2 regions of the Achromobacter sp. JCM 18799 genome follow, and region 2 is predicted to be linked to the other one. Evidence: predicted binding sites of a transcription regulator. Region 2 holds the regulator's gene; the other holds the start of a gene.
The links. Region 2 encodes LexA, which represses DNA repair genes until DNA is damaged. Its sites were predicted from a motif close to ACTGTATNNNNATACAGT; they were not measured.

Region 1: a site for LexA is predicted at 7,347-7,364, ahead of recA (recombinase RecA). Genes of this name have one in related genera too.

The regions. Positions count from the first base shown of each region.
Region 1 covers NZ_AP043866.1:6,791,845-6,802,796, reverse strand. The annotation lists gene ACZ5YA_RS32180 (Pls/PosA family non-ribosomal peptide synthetase) at 1-914, opposite strand, end outside; gene metE (5-methyltetrahydropteroyltriglutamate--homocysteine S-methyltransferase) at 1,142-3,439, opposite strand; gene ACZ5YA_RS32170 (LysR family transcriptional regulator) at 3,581-4,498, shown strand; gene ACZ5YA_RS32165 (hypothetical protein) at 4,611-5,285, shown strand; gene recX (recombination regulator RecX) at 5,364-6,050, opposite strand; gene recA (recombinase RecA) at 6,186-7,250, opposite strand; gene ACZ5YA_RS32150 (response regulator transcription factor) at 7,482-8,171, shown strand; gene ACZ5YA_RS32145 (sensor histidine kinase N-terminal domain-containing protein) at 8,287-9,666, shown strand; gene ACZ5YA_RS32140 (MFS transporter) at 9,861-10,952, shown strand, end outside.
Region 2 covers NZ_AP043866.1:1,812,657-1,823,608, forward strand. The annotation lists gene ACZ5YA_RS08600 (IscS subfamily cysteine desulfurase) at 1-1,197, opposite strand, end outside; gene iscR (Fe-S cluster assembly transcriptional regulator IscR) at 1,219-1,761, opposite strand; gene ACZ5YA_RS08610 (low molecular weight protein-tyrosine-phosphatase) at 1,956-2,447, opposite strand; gene uvrB (excinuclease ABC subunit UvrB) at 2,698-4,818, opposite strand; gene ACZ5YA_RS08620 (amino acid aminotransferase) at 4,894-6,093, shown strand; gene lexA (transcriptional repressor LexA) at 6,298-6,948, shown strand; gene lon (endopeptidase La) at 7,073-9,523, opposite strand; gene clpX (ATP-dependent Clp protease ATP-binding subunit ClpX) at 9,782-10,952, opposite strand, start outside.

The sequences.
Region 1 (10,952 bases), 2.1 Mb from region 2:
GCCAGGCTGGCGGACACCGTGGTCTCGGTGGGGCCGTAGGTATTGAACAGGCGCCGCCCGGGCGTGGCCCAGCGCGGCACCAGGAAGTCCGGGCAGACCTCGCCGCCCAGGTTGACGATGCGCAAACCGGGTACGTCGCGCGCGAACAGCGCCAGCAAGGTCGGCACCGCGTGCAGCACGGTAATGCCCTCCCGCACCAGCGCGTCCGGCAGGCCTTCCGGGTCCGTGGTCAGCATCTTGGGGGCCACCCACAGCGACGCGCCGACCAGATAGCTGATCCAGATCTCTTCGAACGACATGTCGAAGGCGACCGAGAAACCCTGGTAGACCTTGTCTTCGTGGCGCACGCCCAGCACCGCGTTTTCGCTGCGCAGGAAGTGGCAGATACTGGCGTGATTGATGGGCACGCCCTTGGGCTTGCCGGTGGAGCCCGAGGTGTAGATGACGTAGGCGGGATGCTCGGGCAGCAGCCCTTCCCGCCTGCGCAAAACGCCCTCGACCGGCTCCGACAGCGCCCAGGTGGTCCAGGTGACCATGCCGTCCAGCCGGACCTCGGCGCCCGCGACCAGTCCGCGAGCGCCCGCGTCCTGCAGGCAGACCAGCATGCGGTCCGCCGGCGTGTCGGATTCAAACGGCAGCCAGGCCGCGCCCGCCTTGGCGATGGCCGCCTGCATCACCAGCAGGTCGGCGCCGCGCGGCAGGCACAGGCCCACGATATCGCCGGGCCGCACGCCAGCCTCGATCAGATGATGCGCGGCCAGATCGGCGCGTTGGCCGAGTATGTCGTAGGTGAGAGTGTGATCCAGCCAATGAATGGCGACGGCGGCGGGATGCCGGCGGATCGTGGCTTCCAGAATGTCGGGCAGCGTCTCTGCGAGCAGCAGGTCGGGCCGACAGGGGCCTTGGAGAATCATAGGAACGGCAAGGATCCAGCAATGGGATTTTTGCGTATTGACCCACGCCGCGGAAATTCGTTCAAGCAAGATTGAAAAAAAATCGGCGCCACGCCCCAGCTGTGGCTTGCAGCCATCACCGGGATCTTGCGGCCGCAAAGAAAAAGCCCTGATCCGCGCGCGGCATGCGCGGATCAGGGCTGGCGCCGGCCCCAGGGGATCCGGCGGCGTTGCGGCAAGCTGTCTGCTCAGGCCGCCTGGCGCAAGGCTCGGGCCGCCTGCACCATGCCGATCAGCGCGGCTTCGGTTTCAGGCCAGGCGCGCGTCTTCAGTCCGCAGTCAGGATTGACCCACAGACGCTCCTTGGGCAGACGGGCCGAGGCCTTCTGCATCAGGCCGACCATCCAATCCACTTCCGGCACGTTCGGCGTATGGATGTCGTACACGCCGGGACCGATATCGTTCGGATAACGGAAGTCCTCGAACGCCTTGAGCAGCTCCATGTTGGAGCGCGAGGTTTCGATCGTGATCACGTCCGCGTCCATGGCGGCGATGGACTCGATGATGTCGTTGAACTCCGAATAGCACATATGGGTGTGGATCTGCGTTTCGTCGCGCACGCCGGCGGTCGACAGGCGGAAGCAATCCACGGCCCAATCCAGGTAGGCCTGCCAATCGGCGCGGCGCAGCGGCAGGCCTTCGCGGATGGCGGGCTCGTCGATCTGGATGACGCTGATGCCGGCGGCTTCCAGGTCCACCACTTCGTCGCGCAGCGCCAGCGCCAGCTGGCGGCAAGTCTGCTCGCGCGGCTGGTCGTCGCGCACGAACGACCACTGCAGGATGGTGACCGGGCCGGTCAGCATGCCCTTGACCGGCTTGTCGGTCAGCGACTGCGCGTACGACGACCAGCCCACCGTCATCGGCGCCGGACGCGCGACGTCGCCAAAAATGACAGGCGGCTTGACGCAGCGCGAGCCATAGCTCTGAACCCAGCCGTTCTTGGTGAAGGCGAAGCCGGCCAGCAGCTCGCCGAAGTACTCCACCATGTCGTTGCGCTCGGGTTCGCCGTGCACCAGCACGTCCAGGCCCACCTTTTCCTGGAAGCGGATGACTTCCTCGATCTCCTTGCGGATGGCGGCCTCGTAGCCAGAATCCGTCAATGCGCCCGACTTCCAGTCGCGGCGCAAGGCGCGGATTTCCGCGGTCTGCGGGAAGGAACCGATGGTCGTGGTCGGGTAGGCGGGCAGGCCCAGCTGTTCCTGCTGGCGGGCGATGCGGCCGGCGAACGGCGCGCGGTCGCGCGACACCGCGGCAGCGCCAGCCATGCGCTGGGCGACGGCCGGATTGTGGATGCGCGTCGAAGCGCGGCGGGCGGCGAGCGCGGCGCGCTGCTTGGCCAGGCCGTCCTGCGCGGCGGCTTGCGTGGCGCGGTCCAGGGCGCGGCCCAGCAGGCTCAGTTCTTCCAGCTTCTGCGCGGCAAAGGAGAGCCAGCTCTTGAGTTCCGTGTCCAGCTCGGTTTCATGCGCCAGGTCCACCGGCACGTGCAGCAGCGAGCACGACGGCGCCAGCCACAGGCGGTCGCCCAATTGCTGCTTGATGGGGGTCAACGTGGCGATGGCCGCGTCCAGGTCGGTGCGCCAGATGTTGCGCCCGTTGATGACGCCAGCGGACAGCACCTGCTCGGCGCCCAGGCCGGCGGCCACTTCCGCCAGCTGCTCGGGCGCACGGACCAGGTCCACATGCAAGCCGGCCACGGGCAGGCCCAGAGCGGTCGGCAGATTGTCCTTCAGGCCGTCGAAGTACGTGGCCACCAGCAGCTTGACCGGACTGGCAGAGAGCTGCTCATAGGTCTGCTTGAACGCGCCGCGCCAGGCTTGCGGCAGGTCCAGCGCCAGAATGGGCTCGTCGATCTGCACCCACTGCACGCCCAGCTTGGCGAAGCGCGCCAGCACTTCCTGGTAGACCGGCAGCAGCGCGGCCAGCAGTTGCAGCTTGCCCTCATCGGCGGCGCCGGCGGCAAAGGCGTCGCCCTTGCCCAGATACAGCCAGGTCAACGGCCCGGGGATCACGGGCTTCACCGCGCAACCCTGGGCCTGCGCTTCCCGGACCTGTTCGAACAGCGATTCGCGGGCGATGCGGAAGGTCTGGCCCGGCGCCAGTTCCGGCACGATGTAGTGGTAGTTGGTGTCGAACCACTTGGTCATTTCGCAGGCGGCGGCGGGCTTGCCCGACGGCGCGCGGCCGCGGCCCATGCGGAACAGCGTGTCCAGCGTGACGGGTTCGCTGTCGTTCTGGCCGAAGCGGGCAGGCACGGCGCCCAGCAGCGTGGTCCATTCCAGGATCTGGTCGTACCAGGCGAAGTCGCCCACCGGCACGAACTTCAGGCCGGCGGCGGCCTGCAGCTTCCAGTGCCTGGCGCGCAGCTCGCGGCCCGTCTGCTCAAGATCCCCGGCGGTCTGCCGGCCGGCCCAATAGGCTTCGACCGCGCGCTTCAGTTCACGCTGCGCGCCGATGCGGGGGAACCCCAAATTATGAATCGTAGTCATGGATCACCACCATTAGACAAAATTTGTTCAAGTGACAGCCATTTTGAGGCCAAATCAAAATGAATCAAAATCAATGTCTACATTTATAGAATGAGAAAATCTCATAAAATATGAGCTTATTTCCCATCCCTGCAGGCACCCATGCTTGAAGTCCGCCATCTTGAAACGCTTACCGCCATCCGCGACGGCGGCAGCCTGCAGGAAGCCGCCGAGCGCCTGCATCTGACCCAATCAGCCCTGTCGCACCAGTTGCGCGACCTGGAAACCCGGCTGGGCACGCCGTTGTTGAACCGCCGTACGCGACCGGCACGGCTGACGACGGCGGGACTGCGGGTGCTGGCGCTGGCGGATGAAGTGCTGCCGCGCATCCGCGCCACGGAACGGGACCTGCAGCGGTTGGCCGCGGGCCGCACCGGCCGGCTGCACCTGGCCATCGACTGCCATTCCTGCTTCCAGTGGCTGATGCCGGCCCTGGATGCCTTCCGCGTGCAATGGCCGGACGTGGCGCTGGATCTGTCGGCGGCGTTTTCCTTCGCTCCCCTGCCCGCCCTGGTGCGCGGCGACCTGGACCTGGTTATCACCTCCGATCCCCAGCCGCTGGACGCAGTGGAATACCTGCCGCTGTTCAAGTACGAGCTTGTGCTGGCCGTGTCGGAATCCAATCCGCTGGCCGGCAGCAAGTTCGTCATGCCGGACCAATTGGCCGACCAGACGCTCATCACCTATCCCGTGGACAAGCAGCGCCTGGACATTTTCACGGCCTTCCTCGACCCCGCCGACGTGGAGCCGGCCGCCATCCGCCGCGCGGAACTCACCCCCATCATTGCGCAACTGGTGGCCAGCAACCGCGGCGTGGCCGCGCTGCCCAACTGGGCGCTGACGGAATACATGAATCAGGGTTGGCTGCGGCAGTGCCGGCTGGGCCCGCAAGGCGTGTGGCGCACGCTGTATGCGACGGTGCGCAGCGAGGACACGGAGGCCTCGTACATCGATCAGTTCCTGACCATTACCCGGGATGTGTGCTTCAAGACCTTGTCGGGGATCAAGTCAGCAAAATAGCGCCCCTGCCGTATGTCGCCGACTCGCGATACATTAAAAAATAATAAGATTCAATTTAGTACATAAGGCTTAGAATGCTGCTCCCTCAAACCTTCGAGCCAGCAGCAAAAACATGCTCTTGCCATCGTTGTTCTCAGCGCGCGTTGTCGGCCGTTCGGCCATTCTTGCTTCCATCGCCTTGCTGGCGGGTTGCGGCAACGTTCCGAACACGCTCCCGGTGCAGTATTCGCCTTCCTCGGTGATCAGCGCTGAAGGGGCTGTCGAAGTCGGCGATTTCACCTACGAACCCAACAAGAAAGAGGCGGCAGAACAGCCCAAACCCCAGCGCTACGCCAACGCCGGCCTGTCGACCTCGCAGCAGGCCAGCTCACCGAACTCCACTGGCAGCTACCGCGCCCCGCAAATCGCTCCGAATCAGATCCGCAACACCGCAATCGGCAGCATATTGCTCGAAAAGGACGTCAAGGACTTTGTCCGGGATGCCACCTTTGCCGAACTGCGCTTCATCGGCGTCAAGGTCAATGGCAACCAACAGCGCCGTCTATTGACCGCCGAAGTCGAGGAATTCCTGGCGGACGACCTGGGGTATTCGGTGGATTGGACATTGCGTATCGCCTATGTCGTGACCGACAAGGCCACGCAGAAGCCCGTGTACACGCAAACCAAGGAAACCAAGCGACGCACGAACAAGTTCGCCAATTTCTTCACTTCGCTAAACGATTCGATACGGCTCAGCACCGAAGCTTTGGCCAAGGACCCGGATTTCCTGTCTGCCATCCAGGAATAAGGCCCGTCGCCTCGCTTTTTGGGAAATCCGCCACGGCGGATTTTCATGGGCGTACGGACAAGCCCCGCACAGGGCTGCTCAATCCTCGTCGCCCTCGCCCAGTATCCGGCGGATCACGTCATGCGCAAAGCCGCGGCTGGCCAGAAAGCGCGCCTGCTTGGCGTAGGCCGCGCGGTCTTCCGGCTTGGCGCTGAAGCGCTTCTTCCAGACCTCCAGCGCGCGGTCGTACTCGGTGGCCCGCAGCTGTTCGCGCAATTCGGCGACCTGGTTGTCGTCCACCCCATGCTGGCGCAATTCCTGCACGATGCGCGCCGCCCCCTGGCGCGATGCGCGGCGGTGCACCAGGCTTTGCGCAAAACGTTCGGTGGACAGCCAGCCTTCTTTTTCCAGGGCATCCAGCACGGCCTCGACCTCGCCCGGGTCCTCGGCGTAGGCGGCAAGCTTGCGCGCCAACTCTTCGCGGGCATGCTCGCGCCGCGACAGATAGCCCACGGCCCGCATCTTCAGCGACGGCCCCTTGCGGGCGGATTGGCCGTCCGCATCCGGGCCGTCCTCGGCTCCGGCGACGGCACGGCGGCCGCGGCGCGCATTGCCGGCTTCCGAGCTGCGGCTCCACTGATCTGGCGCATTGCTGGATTCCGCTTCCTGATCGCGGCGCGCATCCGAAGTGCGGCGCAAGCCCTGGGGCTTGGCCACGGTTTCGAATTCATCGTCCAGCTTGGCGCGTAGGCGTTCGGCTGAAGCGGGCGGCGGTTTCCAGCTCATGCGTTTCCTGCTTGCTATGCATAACGGCAGGCCCGTCCTGGCGCCTGCCGCAACTGTTCGGGCTGCCCCGACGCGATAGGCCGGCCGTTTGCGGCGAAGCTGAATTGCGCCGCGCCAGGCCCGCCACCGATCCGATTACTCTTCGGAGGTATCTTCCGCGGTCGGCACGAATTCTGCCGCGCGGCTGACGATGCCTTGGTTCTCGCGAACGCGGTTCTCGATTTCGATGGCCAGTTCCTTGTGTTCTTTCAGGTACTCGCGGACATTGTCCTTGCCCTGGCCGATGCGATTGCCGTTGTAGCTGTACCAGGCGCCGGACTTGTCCACCACATTGGCGGCTACGCCCAGGTCGATGATTTCGCCTTCGCGCGAGATGCCGGCGCCGTACATGATGTCGAATTCGGCCTGCTTGAACGGCGGCGCGACCTTGTTCTTCACGACCTTGACGCGGGTTTCGTTGCCGACGACTTCGTCGCCCTTCTTGATGGAACCGATGCGGCGGATGTCCAGGCGCACGGAGGCGTAGAATTTGAGCGCGTTGCCGCCGGTGGTGGTTTCGGGGTTGCCGAACATCACGCCGATCTTCATGCGGATCTGGTTGATGAAGATGACCATGCAATTGGTCTTCTTGATGGTGGCGGTGAGCTTGCGCAGCGCCTGGCTCATCAGGCGGGCTTGCAGGCCGGGCAGGGAATCACCCATTTCGCCTTCGATTTCGGCCTTGGGCACCAGCGCGGCCACCGAGTCGATGACGATCAGGTCGACCGAACCGGAGCGCACCAGCGCATCGGTGATTTCCAGGGCCTGCTCGCCCGTGTCCGGCTGCGAGATCAGCAGGTCGGCCAGGTTCACGCCCAGCTTGGAGGCGTATTGCACGTCGAGCGCGTGTTCGGCGTCGACGAAGGCGCAGGTGCCGCCCAGCTTTTGCATTTCAGCGACCACTTGCAGCGTCAGCGTGGTCTTGCCCGAGGATTCCGGACCGTAGATTTCAACCACGCGGCCTCGCGGCAGGCCGCCGACGCCCAGCGCGATGTCCAGACCGAGCGAGCCCGTGGAAACCACCTGGATGTCATGCGAAACATCGTTGTCGCCGTAGCGCATGATCGAGCCCTTGCCGAACTGCTTTTCGATCTGCGAAAGCGCGGCGGCAAGCGCCTTGGCCTTTTCCGATGCGGCGGCCTTGGTGGTTTTGTCGTCCATGTAGAGTCCTGTCTGTAACGTATCTGGTGTCTAGGGAAGTGCCGCAGGGTTAGGCGGGTGCTTTGAGCAACGGGTCAGATTATGGCATCGGATTATACTGTACATAAAACCAGTGTGCCACTGTTTTGCACGTATACCCTGAGTGGCAAGCTTGGCGCCCTATGCCAGAATGCCAGACGAACCCGGCGTTTTGTCCCCTTTGCGCCGCGGGGCCTTTTCTCACTGTAGCCCATGCGTATCCTGATCGCCGAAGACGACAGCATCCTGGCCGACGGCCTGTCCCGCTCGTTGCGCCACAACGGCTATGCCGTGGATGCGGTGCGCGACGGACTGGCGGCCGATTCGGCGCTGGCGGCCCAGGCATTCGACCTGCTCATCCTCGACCTCGGCCTGCCGCAGCTGGCCGGGCTGGAAGTGCTGCGCCGCCTGCGCGCCCGCAATTCCGCCCTGCCGGTACTCATCCTGACGGCGGCCGACAGCATCGAACAGCGCGTCAAAGGCCTGGACCTGGGCGCCGACGACTACATGGCCAAGCCTTTCGCGCTGTCCGAGCTCGAGGCCCGCGTACGGGCCCTGACCCGGCGCGGCGCGGGCGGCGGCGCCACCATGATCAAGCACGGCCGCCTGCTGTTCGACCAGACCGGCCGCGTCGCCATGGTCGACGACCAGACCCTGGACCTGTCGGCGCGCGAAGTCAGCCTGCTCGAGATCCTCCTGACCCGCAGCGGCCGCATGGTCAGCAAGACGCAGCTGGTCGACCACCTGTGCGAATGGGGCGAAGAGGTCAGCACCAACGCCATCGAGGTCTACGTCCATCGCCTGCGCAAGAAGCTGGAACCCAGCGGCGTGAAGATCGTGACCGTGCGCGGCCTGGGCTACTGTCTTGAGCGGGACCAGGGTGCGGCGTACCTCGCAAGCTGAAGCGGCGCCGCCGGAAGCGCTGAACCAGGAAGCACTGGATGTCATGCGGGCGGGGGCCAAGGGCCCGAGCTTCGCGCCGCCGCAGCGCTCCCTGCTGGGCGAAATCCTCGACTGGATGCTGGCGCCGCTGTTCCTCCTGTGGCCGATGAGCGTGGCCATCACCTATGTGGTGGCCCAGAACATCGCCAACGTGCCCTACGACCGCGCGCTGGCCAACAACCTCCATGTACTGACCTTGCAGGTGCACGCGCAGGACGGCCGGGCCGTGCTGAAGATGACCAACACCGCGCGCGAGGTGTTGCACGCCGACGAGACCGATAGCGTGTTCTGGCTGGCGCTGGGCAGCCGCGGCGAATACCTGGGCGGCGACCGCGCCCTGCCCCTGCCGTCCACCGTGGGCCAGCCCCGCCCCGGCGAAGTCCAGTACGAAGACGCGACCTTGCGCGGCTTCGGGGTCCGGCTGGCGTTCACCTGGGTGGACCTGCATCTGCCCGATACCCAGCCGGCGCTGCTGATCGCCGCCGAAACCGTCGAAAAGCGCACGCAACTGGCCAACGACATCATCAAGGGCGTGATCATTCCGCAGTTCGTGGTGCTGCCTGTCGCCGTGCTGCTGGTGTGGTTCGGGCTGTCGCGCGGAGTGGCGCCTTTGAATGCGCTGCAGCAGCGCCTGCGGGCCCGCCGGCCCGACGACCTGTCGCCCATCGACGAGCGCGCCGCCCCCACCGAGATCGCGCCCCTGGTGGCCGCAATGAACGACCTGCTGGATCGGCTTTCGTCCAACGTGCAGGCGCAGCGCCGCTTCGTCGCGGACGCCGCGCACCAGCTGAAGACCCCGCTGGCCGGCCTGCGCACGCAGGCCGAACTGGCCCTGCGCGACGCCAGCCCCGAGGAAATGCAGTCCAGCCTGCGCCAGCTCGTGACCGGCTCCGAACGCGCCACGCGCCTGGTGAACCAGCTGCTGCTGCTGGCCCGGGCCGAGAACCCCAGCGCCATCGGCATGACGCGCACGGACATCAACGCCATCGCCTACGAACAGGCCATGCACTGGGTGCCGCAGGCGCTCTCGCTGAGTACCGACCTGGGCTTCGAAGGCTCGGACCAGCCGGTGGAGATCAACGGCAACCCCCTGCTGCTGGCCGAACTGCTCAACAACCTGGTGGACAACGCGCTGCGCTACACGCCGCGCGGCGGCCACATCACGGTCCGCGCGCAGGTCCAGGACGGACACGCGGTGCTGGAGGTGGAGGATTCCGGGCCAGGCATTCCGCCCGAGGAACGCGAACGCGTGTTCGACCGCTTCTACCGCGTGCTGGGCACCCAGTCCGACGGCAGCGGCCTGGGGCTGGCCATCGTGCGCGAGATCGCCCAGAAGCACCAGGCCAGCGTCGAAATCAGCGATCACCCCACGACGTATTCGAACCTGCCCGGCATGCGGATCCGCGTGATCTTTCCGCTCTACGCTGAGTTGTCAGACCTCGCCGACGTCTCCTAGGACTATCCCTAGCCTCCCAGGGATACGTTACTTTCAGTTTCAATTTTAAGACTCAAGTAAGTATCCCGTCAGAACCTCGTCAGCCTCACCCCCCAATGTTGCATATAGCTCAATGTCGGCTCGCCGGCGGCGGGCGCAGCACGGCGGACCACCGCCGGCCATAAAACCGAGGAGACATCATGAGCACAACAACCATGGCAGGCCGCGGTCCATCCGCGGATCCGCGCCCGATGACCAAGGATGAACGCCGCGTCATCTTTGCGTCGTCGCTGGGCACGGTTTTCGAGTGGTACGACTTCTATCTGTACGGCTCGCTAGCCGCCATCATCGCGCAACACTTCTTCTCGGGTGTGAACCCCACCGCGGGCTTCATCTTCGCCCTGCTGGCGTTTGCGGCCGGTTTCGCCGTGCGCCCGTTCGGCGCCCTGGTATTCGGCCGCCTGGGCGACCTGGTCGGACGTAAGTACACCTTCCTGGTCACGATCGTGATCATGGGCCTGTCCACGTTCCTGGTCGGCGTGCTGCCCAGCTACGCCAGCATCGGCCTGGCCGCTCCCGCCATCCTGATCGTCCTGCGCCTGCTGCAAGGCCTGGCGCTGGGCGGCGAGTACGGCGGCGCGGCGACCTATGTGGCCGAGCACGCGCCGCATGGCCGCCGCGGCTTCTACACGTCCTGGATCCAGACCACCGCGACCCTGGGCCTGTTCCTGTCGCTGCTGGTCATCCTCGGCATCCGCACGTTCATGGGCGAAGACGACTTCAAAGCCTGGGGCTGGCGCATTCCGTTCCTGATCTCGGTCGTCCTGCTGGGCATCTCGGTGTGGATCCGCCTGCAACTGAGCGAATCGCCGACCTTCCAGCGCATGAAGGAAGAAGGCAAGGGTTCCAAGGCGCCGATCGCCGAATCGTTCGGCCAGTGGAAGAACCTGAAGGTCGTGATCCTGGCGCTGCTGGGCCTGACCGCCGGCCAGGCCGTGGTCTGGTACACGGGCCAGTTCTACGCCCTGTTCTTCCTGACGCAGACGCTGAAGGTCGACGCCAACACCGCCAACATCATGATCGCGATCGCGCTCCTGATCGGCACGCCTTTCTTCGTGATCTTCGGCGCGCTTTCGGACAAGATCGGCCGCAAGCCCATCATCATGGCCGGCTGCCTGATCGCCGCGGCGACCTACTTCCCGATCTTCCAGGGCATCACGCACTTCGCCAACCCGGCGCTGGAAAAGGCCCAGGCCACGGCCCCGGTCACCGTGATCGCGGACCCCGCCACCTGCTCGTTCCAGTTC
Region 2 (10,952 bases):
CTGCACGGTGTTCAAGTCGATGCCTTCCTTGGCCATTTCCCACAGCGGCGACATGTCGCGCAGCTTGCCGACGCGGCTCTTGAGCAACTCGATGGCGTAGTCCACTTCCTTTTCGGTCGTGAAACGGCCCAGCGTGAAGCGGATCGAGCTGTGCGCCAGTTCGTCGTTGCGGCCCAGGGCGCGCAACACGTAGGACGGTTCCAGGCTGGCCGAGGTGCAGGCCGAGCCGCTGGAGACGGCCAGTTCCTTGATCGCCATGATCAGGGACTCGCCTTCGACATAGTTGAAGCTGACATTCAGGTTGTGCGGGACGCGTTGGTCCATGTCGCCGTTGAGGTAGACCTCTTCGATCTGCGACAGGCCAGCCCACAGGCGGTCGCGCAGCATGCGGATGCGCTCGTTCTCGGTGCCCATTTCCTCGCGGGCCAGGCGGAAAGCTTCACCCATGCCGACGATCTGGTGCGTGGCCAGCGTGCCCGAGCGGAAACCGCGCTCGTGGCCGCCGCCGTGCATCTGCGCTTCGATGCGGATACGCGGTTTGCGGCGCACGTACAGGGCGCCGATGCCCTTGGGGCCGTAGGTCTTGTGAGCCGAGAACGACATCAGGTCGACCTTGAGCTTTTGCAGGTCGATTTCCACCTTGCCGGTCGCCTGGGCGGCGTCCACGTGGAAAATGATGCCCTTTTCGCGGCAGATCTCGCCCAGCGTTGCGACGTCCTGGATCACGCCGATTTCGTTGTTCACCATCATCACGGATACCAGCACGGTATCGGGGCGCAGCGCGGCCTTGAAGGTGTCCAGATCGATCAGGCCGTTGTCCTTGACGTCCAGATAGGTCACTTCGAAGCCCTGGCGCTCGAGTTCGCGACAGGTGTCCAGCACGGCCTTGTGCTCGGTCTTGACGGTGACGATGTGCTTGCCGCGTTCCTGGTAGAAGTTGGCGGCGCCTTTGATCGCCAGGTTGTTGGATTCGGTGGCGCCGGAGGTCCAGACGATTTCGCGCGGATCGGCGTTCACCAGCTTGGCGACTTCTTCACGGGCGCGCTCGACGGCTTCTTCGGATTCCCAGCCAAACGCATGGCTGCGGGATGCCGGGTTGCCGAAGTTGTCGTACAGCCAGGGCACCATCTTGTCCACGACGCGGGGGTCGACGGGCGTCGTGGCGGAATAATCCAGATAGATCGGGCGGGTGGTCATTTCTACAACTCCTGATACTGCTTATACGGTGGCATTGGCGGCGACGGTCGCGGCCGGGGCGTTGGCGGCGTTGTTGGCGCCCCCCACCCGGTTCACGCGCACCGCGCAAGCCTGCGCTTGATTGTTGGCTTCCTGCAGTTGGCGCACGCGCTGCTGATCGACGAGATCCTGCAGGGACACCGAATCCAGGTAATCCACCATCTTGCGATTCAACGTAGCCCAGAGTTCGTGCGTCATGCACTTGCCCGGCTTGCCGTCGTTGCCGCTCGTACAGTCCCGCTTGCCGCCGCAGCTGGTGGCGTCCAGGGGTTCATCGACGGCGAAAATGATGTCGGCAACGGTAACGTTGCGGGCGAGGCGCGCGAGCGAGTAGCCGCCCCCAGGGCCGCGCACGCTGTCCACGAGTTCGTGGCGACGCAGTTTCCCGAACAGCTGTTCCAGGTAGGACAGCGAGATGTTCTGACGCTGGCTGATGGCCGCAAGAGTGACCGGACCGCTATGCTGCCGCATAGCCAGATCGATCATGGCAGTCACGGCGAAACGCCCCTTGGTAGTTAGCCGCATGGTAGGTTCCCAGTGATTCGGCAATGGCCGCAGGCGAATCCAGCGGTCAATACCCGAGTAATTGCCTCAAGTATAGCCTATTCCCGACTAATTTGGTATGGCTCCCGGCTAGAAAAAACCGCGCATTCGCGCGGTTTTTCACTGCCAAGCACCTCCGAGAACCGCCCGACGGGCAGCCCTGCGGAACAAGCGGATCACGCCGCCTGGTACTGGGTCGCGCGCTTGCGCACCAGCTCAAGTACACCCTGACAGGCGTCTTCCAGGTAGTCCAGGACCTTGCCGAAACCATCGGCGCCGCCATAGTACGGATCGGGCACGGTGGCCTCTTCGAACTCATTGGCAAAGCGCATCAGCAGCATCAGCTTGTGCTGGTAGGCCTTGGGGCACTGCTGCTGCATGGCGGACAGATTGTCCCAATCCATGGCGAGGATCAAGTCGAAATCGCGGAAATCTTCCGCGGTGACCTGACGCGCTTCACAGTGCGTGATCTCGTAGCCGCGCTTGCGCGCTGCGGCCTGCGCCCGGGCATCAGGCGCCTCGCCGATGTGAAACGCGTGCGTGCCCGCGGAGTCGATGCGAACCACATCGCCCAAACCCGCGTCGTTCACCAAATGGCGAAACACGCCCTCTGCGCTCGGCGAGCGACAGATATTGCCCATGCAAACGAAAAGTACCTTGGTCATCATGGGAGTAAGTGTGCGGGAAAACCCGAGATAAGGCAAGCTTTTTTTGCGTCTGCGGGATTCTGGCCCAGCAAATACGGTATCAATATTTTTTCAATAAAATCAATAACTTATAAAGAAATTCTGATCCCTCTCATGAACACTGAATCCAGATATCCGGGCGAATCGTGGCAGCCTGATTGCAACGCAACAGGTTTTGGCAATATTCAGCCGCCAGTCAGCGAAAAGAAACATTTAGACACGTGATCCGCTGCTACACCGCCCCGTCCAGCAGCACGCGCTGCTTCAGCGCGGTCAGCGCGTCGCGCGCCGCAGCCGCCTGTTCGAACTCGAGGTTCCGGGCATGATCCATCATCAGCTTTTCGAGGCGCTTGATCTCGCGGGCCAGGGCCCTTTCGTCCTTCAGGAACTCCGCCGGAACTGCGGCCTCGAGCGCGTCGTGCTGCGTCGGCGCGACCACGCCATCAATCAGTTCGCGCACGGCCTTCTGCACGCCCCGGGCGGTAATGCCGTGGTCGGCGTTGAATTTCAGCTGCTTGGCGCGCCGCCTCTCGGTTTCCTCCATGGCGCGTTGCATCGAATCGGTAATGCGGTCCGCATAGAGGATGGCGTGGCCGTTGAGGTTGCGCGCCGCACGCCCGATGGTCTGGATCAGGCTGCGTTCCGAACGCAGGAAGCCTTCCTTGTCGGCATCCAGGATCGCGACCAGCGACACTTCGGGAATATCCAGCCCTTCGCGCAGCAGGTTGATCCCCACCAGCACGTCAAAGGTGCCCAGGCGCAGGTCGCGGATGATTTCCACGCGCTCGACGGTGTCGATATCCGAATGCAGATAGCGCACTCGGACGCCGTGCTCGCTCAGGAAGTCCGTCAAGTCCTCCGCCATGCGCTTGGTCAGCGTGGTGACCAGCACGCGCTCCGCTTGCGCCACGCGCGCCTTGATCTGCCCGAGGAGGTCATCGACCTGGGTCCGGGCCGGCAGGACCTCGACCAGCGGATCGACCAGCCCGGTAGGCCGCACCACTTGTTCCACGACGTTGTCGGTGTGCTCTTTCTCGTAGGCGGCCGGCGTGGCCGACACGAACACGCACTGGCGCATCCGAGCCTCGAATTCCTCGAGTTTCAGCGGCCGGTTGTCCAACGCCGACGGCAGGCGAAAACCGTACTGCACCAGCGTTTCCTTGCGCGCGCGGTCGCCCCGGTACATGCCGCCCAACTGGCCGATGGTGACATGGCTTTCGTCAATGAACATGAGCGCATCGGACGGCAGGTAGTCGATGAGGGTGGGCGGCGGTTCGCCTGGCGCCGCGCCGGACAGGTGGCGAGAGTAGTTTTCGATGCCTTTGCAGAAGCCCAGCTCCTGCAGCATTTCCAGGTCGAAACGGGTGCGCTGCTCCAGCCGCTGCGCCTCGACCAGATGGCCGTCGTCGACGAAGCGCTTGACCCGTTCGCGCAGCTCTTCCTTGATGGTTTCAATTGCGCGCAGCACGGTGTCGCGCGGCGTGACGTAGTGCGAACCGGGATAGACGGTAAAGCGCGGCAGCTTCTGGCGGATGCGGCCGGTCAGCGGATCGAACAGCTCCAGGCTTTCGATCTCGTCGTCGAACAGCGTCAGGCGCAGCGCCAGTTCCGGGCTTTCCGCCGGGAAGATGTCGATGGTCTCGCCACGCACCCGGAAGACGCCGCGGGTGAACTCGGCGTCGTTGCGGGTGTACTGCATGGCGACCAGGCGGGCCAGGATCTCGCGGCGCGAGATCTGGTCGCCGGCGCGCAGGATCAGCACCATGGCGTGGTAGTCGCCCGGGTTGCCGATACCGTAGATGCACGACACGGTGCCCACGATGATGGTGTCGCGGCGCTCCAGCAGGCTCTTGGTCGCCGACAGCCGCATCTGTTCGATGTGCTCATTGATGGACGAATCCTTTTCAATGAACAGGTCGCGCGTCGGCACGTACGCCTCGGGCTGGTAGTAGTCGTAGTACGAAACGAAGTACTCGACGGCGTTCTTCGGGAAGAACTCCCGCATTTCGGCGTACAGCTGGGCGGCCAGCGTCTTATTGGGGGCCAGAACCAGCGCCGGGCGCCCCATGCGGGCGATGACGTTGGCCATGGTGTAGGTCTTGCCGGAGCCCGTCACGCCCAATAGCGTCTGAAACATCAGGCCGTCTTCGACCCCCTGGGTCAACCCCTCGATGGCGGTGGGCTGATCGCCCGCCGGCGGATAGGGTTGGTACAGGTGAAACGGGCTGCCCGGGAAATCGATGAATCCGGGGCCTGGCGCGGACGGATCCGCCACGGCCAATGCCGCCGCGGGATCAGCCGCCAGGTTCGCTGCGGCCCCCGCCGTAATCGGGTCTATTGCGCTCTTAGGCATGCTAGACTCTTCCAGGGTAAACCCCTCATTATCCACAGCAGCCCGTACTGCGTCCACCCACCTCATCAGACTCCCATGAGCACCCTTTTCGATTCCGTCGAACTCGCCCCGCGCGACCCCATTCTTGGCCTGAACGAACAATTCAACGCTGATACGCGTCCCGGTAAAGTCAATCTGGGCGTGGGCGTGTACTACGACGATCAGGGTCGCATCCCCCTGCTGGGCGCGGTTCGCAAGGCCGAAGCCGCCCGCATCGAAGCCGCCGCCGCCCGCGGCTACCTGCCCATCGAAGGCATCGCCGGTTACAACAACGGCGCGCAAGCCCTGCTGCTGGGCAAGGATTCCGCACTGGCCGCCGCCGGCCGCGTGCTGACCACCCAGGCCCTGGGCGGCACCGGCGCGCTGAAGATCGGCGCCGACTTCCTGCGCCAACTGCTGCCGACCTCCAAGGTCCTGATCAGCGATCCCAGCTGGGAAAACCACCGCGCCCTGTTCGAGCGCGCCGGTTTCGAAGTCGGCACCTATTCGTACTACGACGCCGCTACCCGCGGCCTGAACTTCGACGCCATGCTGGCCGACCTGAAGGCCGCGCCGGCCAAGACCGTCGTCGTGCTGCATGCCTGCTGCCACAACCCCACCGGCGTGGACCCCACCGCCGACCAGTGGAAGCAGATCGCCGCCGTCGTCAAGGAAAACCATCTGGTCCCGTTCCTGGACATCGCCTACCAGGGCTTCGGCGACGGCCTGACCGAGGACGCCTCGGTCGTGCGCATGTTCGCCGACCTGGACCTGACCATGTTCATCAGTTCCTCGTTCTCGAAGTCGTTCTCGCTGTACGGCGAGCGAGTCGGCGCGCTGACGGTCGTCGCCGGCAGCAAGGACGAAGCCACCCGCGTGCTGAGCCAGCTCAAGCGCGTGATCCGCACCAACTACTCCAACCCGCCCACCCACGGCGGCACGGTGGTGTCGACGGTCCTGAACACGCCTGAACTCTTCGCCATGTGGGAAGAGGAACTCGCCGGCATGCGCGACCGCATCCGCCTGATGCGCAAGCAACTGGTCGACAAGATCAAGGAACACGGCGGCAAGCAGGACTTCAGCTTCGTGCTGAAGCAGCGCGGCATGTTCTCGTATTCGGGCCTGACCGCCGCGCAAGTGGACCGCCTGCGCGAAGAACATGGCGTGTATGCCGTTTCCAGCGGCCGCATCTGCGTCGCCGCGCTGAACAGCGGCAACATCGACAAAGTCGCCAAGGGCATCGCGGCCGTGCTGTAAAGCCGTTTACCGCGCACAGGCCCATGCGGGCCTGCAGCCAGGAACGGGACCTTCGGGTCCCGTTTTCTTTTGGCTCGGGCCGGCTTTTTTCTTTTGGTCCGGGCCGGCTTCTTCTTATGGCCCGCCCCGAGCTTGCTTTTTTGCGCTGCGTCCCCCAGAATGGCGCTGTATATATGTACAGTCCGCTAGCACCGGATCATCGCCATGGCCAGCAAACTCACTGATCGCCAACAACAAATCCTGGATCTCATCAGGCAGACCGTCACGCGCACGGGCTTCCCGCCGACCCGCGCCGAAATTGCCCTGGCCCTGGGTTTCCGATCCCCCAACGCGGCGGAAGATCACCTCAAGGCGCTTGCCCGCAAGGGCGCCATCGAGCTGACCGCCGGCGCGTCGCGCGGCATCCGCCTGAAGGACGCCTCCCCTGCCCCCACGCAAAGCTCGCTGCCCATGCCGGGCCTGGCCCAATTGCTGCTGCCGCTGGTCGGCCGCGTCGCTGCGGGCAGCCCCATCCTGGCCGCCGAGCACGTGGAACGCGAAGTCGGGGTCGATCCCAACCTGTTCGCCCAGACGCCCGACTACCTGCTCAAGGTGCGCGGCATGAGCATGCGCGACGCTGGCATCCTGGAAGGCGACCTACTCGCCGTAAAGAAAGCCTCGGAAGCCCGCAATGGTCAGATCGTGGTCGCCCGCCTGGGCGACGACGTCACCGTCAAGCGCCTGCAACGCCAGAACGGCCACATAGAACTCCTGCCCGAAAACCCCGATTTCGAACCCATCGTGGTCGAAGCTGGCCAGGATTTCGCGCTGGAAGGCATCGCGGTGGGCCTGATCCGCACGCACGCGCTGCACTAGGAACCAACAGCTCCTGCGCCTGCGCAGCATAAAAAAACCCCCGCCAATTTCTTGGCGGGGGTTTTTTGTTGGAAGCTGCATCCAGGAGGAGCGCCGCTTACTGGCGGCGTCGCTCCCGGCTCCATCAGTGCTTGAGCACCGGGTCGGTCGAACCCGGTTCGGCAGGCTTGGCCACCAGGGGTTCCTTGACCGCTTCTTCCTCGGCCAGGGGCTCCGGCAGGCGCTCCAGCGCCAGTTCCAGCACCTTGTCGATCCAGCGCACCGGCACGATCTCGAGATGGTTCTTGACGTTGTCCGGGATCTCCGCCAAATCCTTGACGTTTTCTTCCGGAATCAAGACCGTCTTGATGCCGCCACGGTGAGCTGCCAGCAGCTTTTCCTTCAGGCCGCCGATGGGCAGGACCTCGCCGCGCAGCGTGATCTCGCCGGTCATGGCAACGTCGGCGCGCACCGGAATGCGCGACAAGGCCGACACCATGGCCGTGGTGATCGCGATACCCGCGGACGGACCGTCCTTGGGTGTCGCGCCTTCCGGCACGTGCACGTGCATGTCGTGCTTCTCGAACACGCTGTCGGCAAAGCCCAGGCGGCGGGCGCGGGAACGCACTACCGTGCGAGCCGCCTCGACCGACTCCTTCATCACGTCGCCCAGCGAGCCGGTGCGTTGGATGACGCCCTTGCCGGGCATGTCCGCGACTTCGATCGTCAGCAGGTCGCCGCCGACTTCCGTCCAGGCCAGACCCGTCACCTGACCGATCTGGTTTTCCTTTTCGGCCATGCCGAAGGCATAACGGCGCACGCCCAGGAATTCACTCAGGTTGTCGCCCGTGACGTTGACCGGCTTGACCTCGGCGGCCTTGCCTTCAGCCTTGGCGCGGTCGCTCTGGGTCAGCAACTGCTTGATGACCTTGCGGCAGATCTTGCCCACTTCGCGTTCGAGCGCACGCACACCGGCTTCGCGGGTGTAGTAGCGCACGATGTCGCGCAGCGCACTGTCGTCGACCGTGAGTTCGCTATCCTTCACGCCGTTGTTCTTCATCAGCTTGGGCAGCAGATGGTCGCGGGCGATGTGGATCTTCTCTTCCTCGGTGTAACCCGACAGACGGATCACTTCCATGCGGTCCAGCAGCGCCGGCGGAATATTCAGCGTGTTGCTGGTGGCCACGAACATGACGTCGGACAGGTCGAAGTCGACTTCGATGTAGTGGTCCTGGAACGTGTGGTTCTGTTCGGGATCCAGTACTTCGAGCAACGCCGACGAGGGATCGCCGCGGAAATCCATGCCCAGCTTGTCGATTTCATCGAGCAGGAACAAGGGATTGCGCACGCCGACCTTCGACATGTTCTGGACGATCTTGCCAGGCATGGAGCCGATGTACGTGCGGCGATGGCCGCGGATCTCGGCTTCGTCGCGCACGCCGCCCAGCGCCATGCGCACGAACTTGCGGTTCGTCGCCTTGGCGATGGATTGGCCGAGCGAGGTCTTGCCGACGCCCGGAGGGCCGACCAGGCACAGGATCGGCGCCTTCACCTTGTCCACGCGCTGTTGCACGGCAAGGTATTCCAGGATCCGTTCCTTGACCTTTTCCAGACCGTAGTGGTCGTTGTCCAGCACCGTTTCCGCGTTGCTGATGGAATTGTTGATCTTGCTCTTCTTCCTCCAGGGGAGGTTGATGAGCGTATCGATGTAGTTGCGCACCACGGTGGCTTCTGCCGACATGGGCGACATGAGCTTGAGCTTCTTGAGCTCGGCATCGGCCTTCTTGCGCGCCTCTTTGGGCATGTGGGCAGCGATGATCTTCTTTTCAAGCTCTTCGATGTCCGCGCCTTCCTCGCCCTCGCCCAACTCCTTCTGAATGGCCTTGACCTGCTCATTCAGGTAGTAGTCGCGCTGGCTCTTTTCCATCTGCTTCTTCACGCGGCCGCGAATCCGCTTTTCGACCTGGAGGATGTCGATTTCGGTTTCGAGTTGCGTGAGCAGGCCTTCGAGGCGCTCGGAGGTGCCGACGATCTCGAGCATCTTCTGCTTCTGCTCGAGCTTCAAGGGAAGATGCGCGGCGATCGTGTCGGCCAGGCGTCCGGCATCATCGATGCCAGCCAGCGAGGTCAGGATCTCCGGGGGGATCTTCTTGTTCAGTTTTACGTACTGCTCGAACTGCGCAACGATGGCGCGGCGCAGGGCTTCGGTTTCGGAGCCTTGCATGGCGTCCGGTTCGATCGGCGACACCTGGCAGGTGAAATGCGAATCGGCATCTTCGATGCTGTTGATGCGGGCGCGCTGGGTGCCCTCGACCAGCACCTTGACGGTGCCGTCGGGCAGCTTGAGCATCTGCAGGATGCCGGCTACGCAGCCGATCTCGTAGACGTCTTCGGGGGTGGGGTCATCCTTGCCGGCGGATTTCTGGGCCACCAGCATGATGCTCTTGCCCGCTTCCATCGCAACCTCGAGCGCGCGGATAGAGCGCGGGCGGCCGACGAACAGCGGGATGACCATGTGCGGAAACACCACGACATCGCGCAGTGGGAGCAGGGGCAGGTCGATCGGGTCGGAAGGCAGGGTCTGGCTGGCAGACATAGGAGGTTCCTCGGTATGACTCGGCGTATCGGGGACGGGAGGCCTGGGTATACCCGGACAATCCACGTCGGTTACGTCTGTTATGGGAACAATAGCCGAAAATTCAAGATCTCGGCGCCTGGATCCCCCAACGGCTTAAAAAAACCGCGGGCGGCACCCTCAGTATGCAAGCGTCGCGCCTGCAGGAAAAGCGTGTTTGCACCCGGGAATGCGCCTTAGGCAAAAAAACCCGTTACAGGAACGGGCTTTTCTGAAATATCAGGCTGCGGCGTCGCGGACTTCTCCGCGCTCTGGCTTGTCTGAAGCCGCGTCCTCGTCGGCGTAGATGAGCAATGGCTTGCCCTCGCCTTCGATCGCGTTCTCGTCCAGCACCACGCGCTTGACGTTGCCCTGGGAGGGCAGGTCATACATGGTATCCAGCAGGGCCTGCTCGATGATGGAGCGTAGACCGCGCGCGCCCGTCTTGCGGCGCAGCGCCTTGCGGGCGATCGCCTTCAGGGCGGCGGGACGCACGTCGAGCTCGGCGCCTTCCATGGCGAACAGCTTCTGGAACTGCTTGAGCAAGGCGTTCTTGGGCTCGGTCAGGATCTGCACCAGGGCCGCTTCGTCCAGTTCATCCAGGGTGGCGACCACCGGCAGACGGCCGACCAGCTCGGGGATCAGGCCGAACTTGATCAGGTCTTCGGGTTCGACTTCCGAGAACAGCTCGCCCACGCCGCGTTCCGACTTGGCGCGCACCGAGGCCGAAAAGCCGATGCCCGATTTCTCGGTGCGGTCGCGGATGACCTTTTCCAGTCCGTCGAAGGCGCCGCCCACGATGAACAGGATGTTGGTCGTGTCGACCTGGACGAAGTCCTGATTCGGGTGCTTGCGGCCGCCCTGCGGGGGCACCGAGGCGACAGTGCCTTCGATCAGCTTCAGCAAGGCCTGCTGCACGCCCTCGCCCGACACGTCGCGGGTGATGGACGGGTTGTCGGACTTGCGGGAGATCTTGTCGATTTCGTCGATGTAGATGATGGCGCGCTGCGCCTTCTCTACTTCGTAGTTGCAGTTCTGCAGCAACTTCTGAATGATGTTCTCGACGTCTTCACCCACGTAACCGGCTTCGGTCAGCGTGGTGGCGTCGGCCATGACGAAGGGCACGTTCAGCATGCGCGCCAGCGTCTGGGCCAGCAGCGTCTTGCCCGACCCGGTGGGGCCGATCAGCATGATGTTGCTCTTGGAGAGCTCGACTTCGTCGCCCTTGATCTCGCCGTGGCGGATGCGCTTGTAATGGTTGTAGACGGCCACGGCCAGCATGCGCTTGGGCGAGTTCTGCCCAATGACGTACTGGTCGAGGAAGGTCTTGATTTCAGCCGGAGTGGGCAGTTCGGAACGAATCGCCGCGCGCGCGGTGGCTTGCGCCTCCTCGCGGATGATGTCGTTGCAC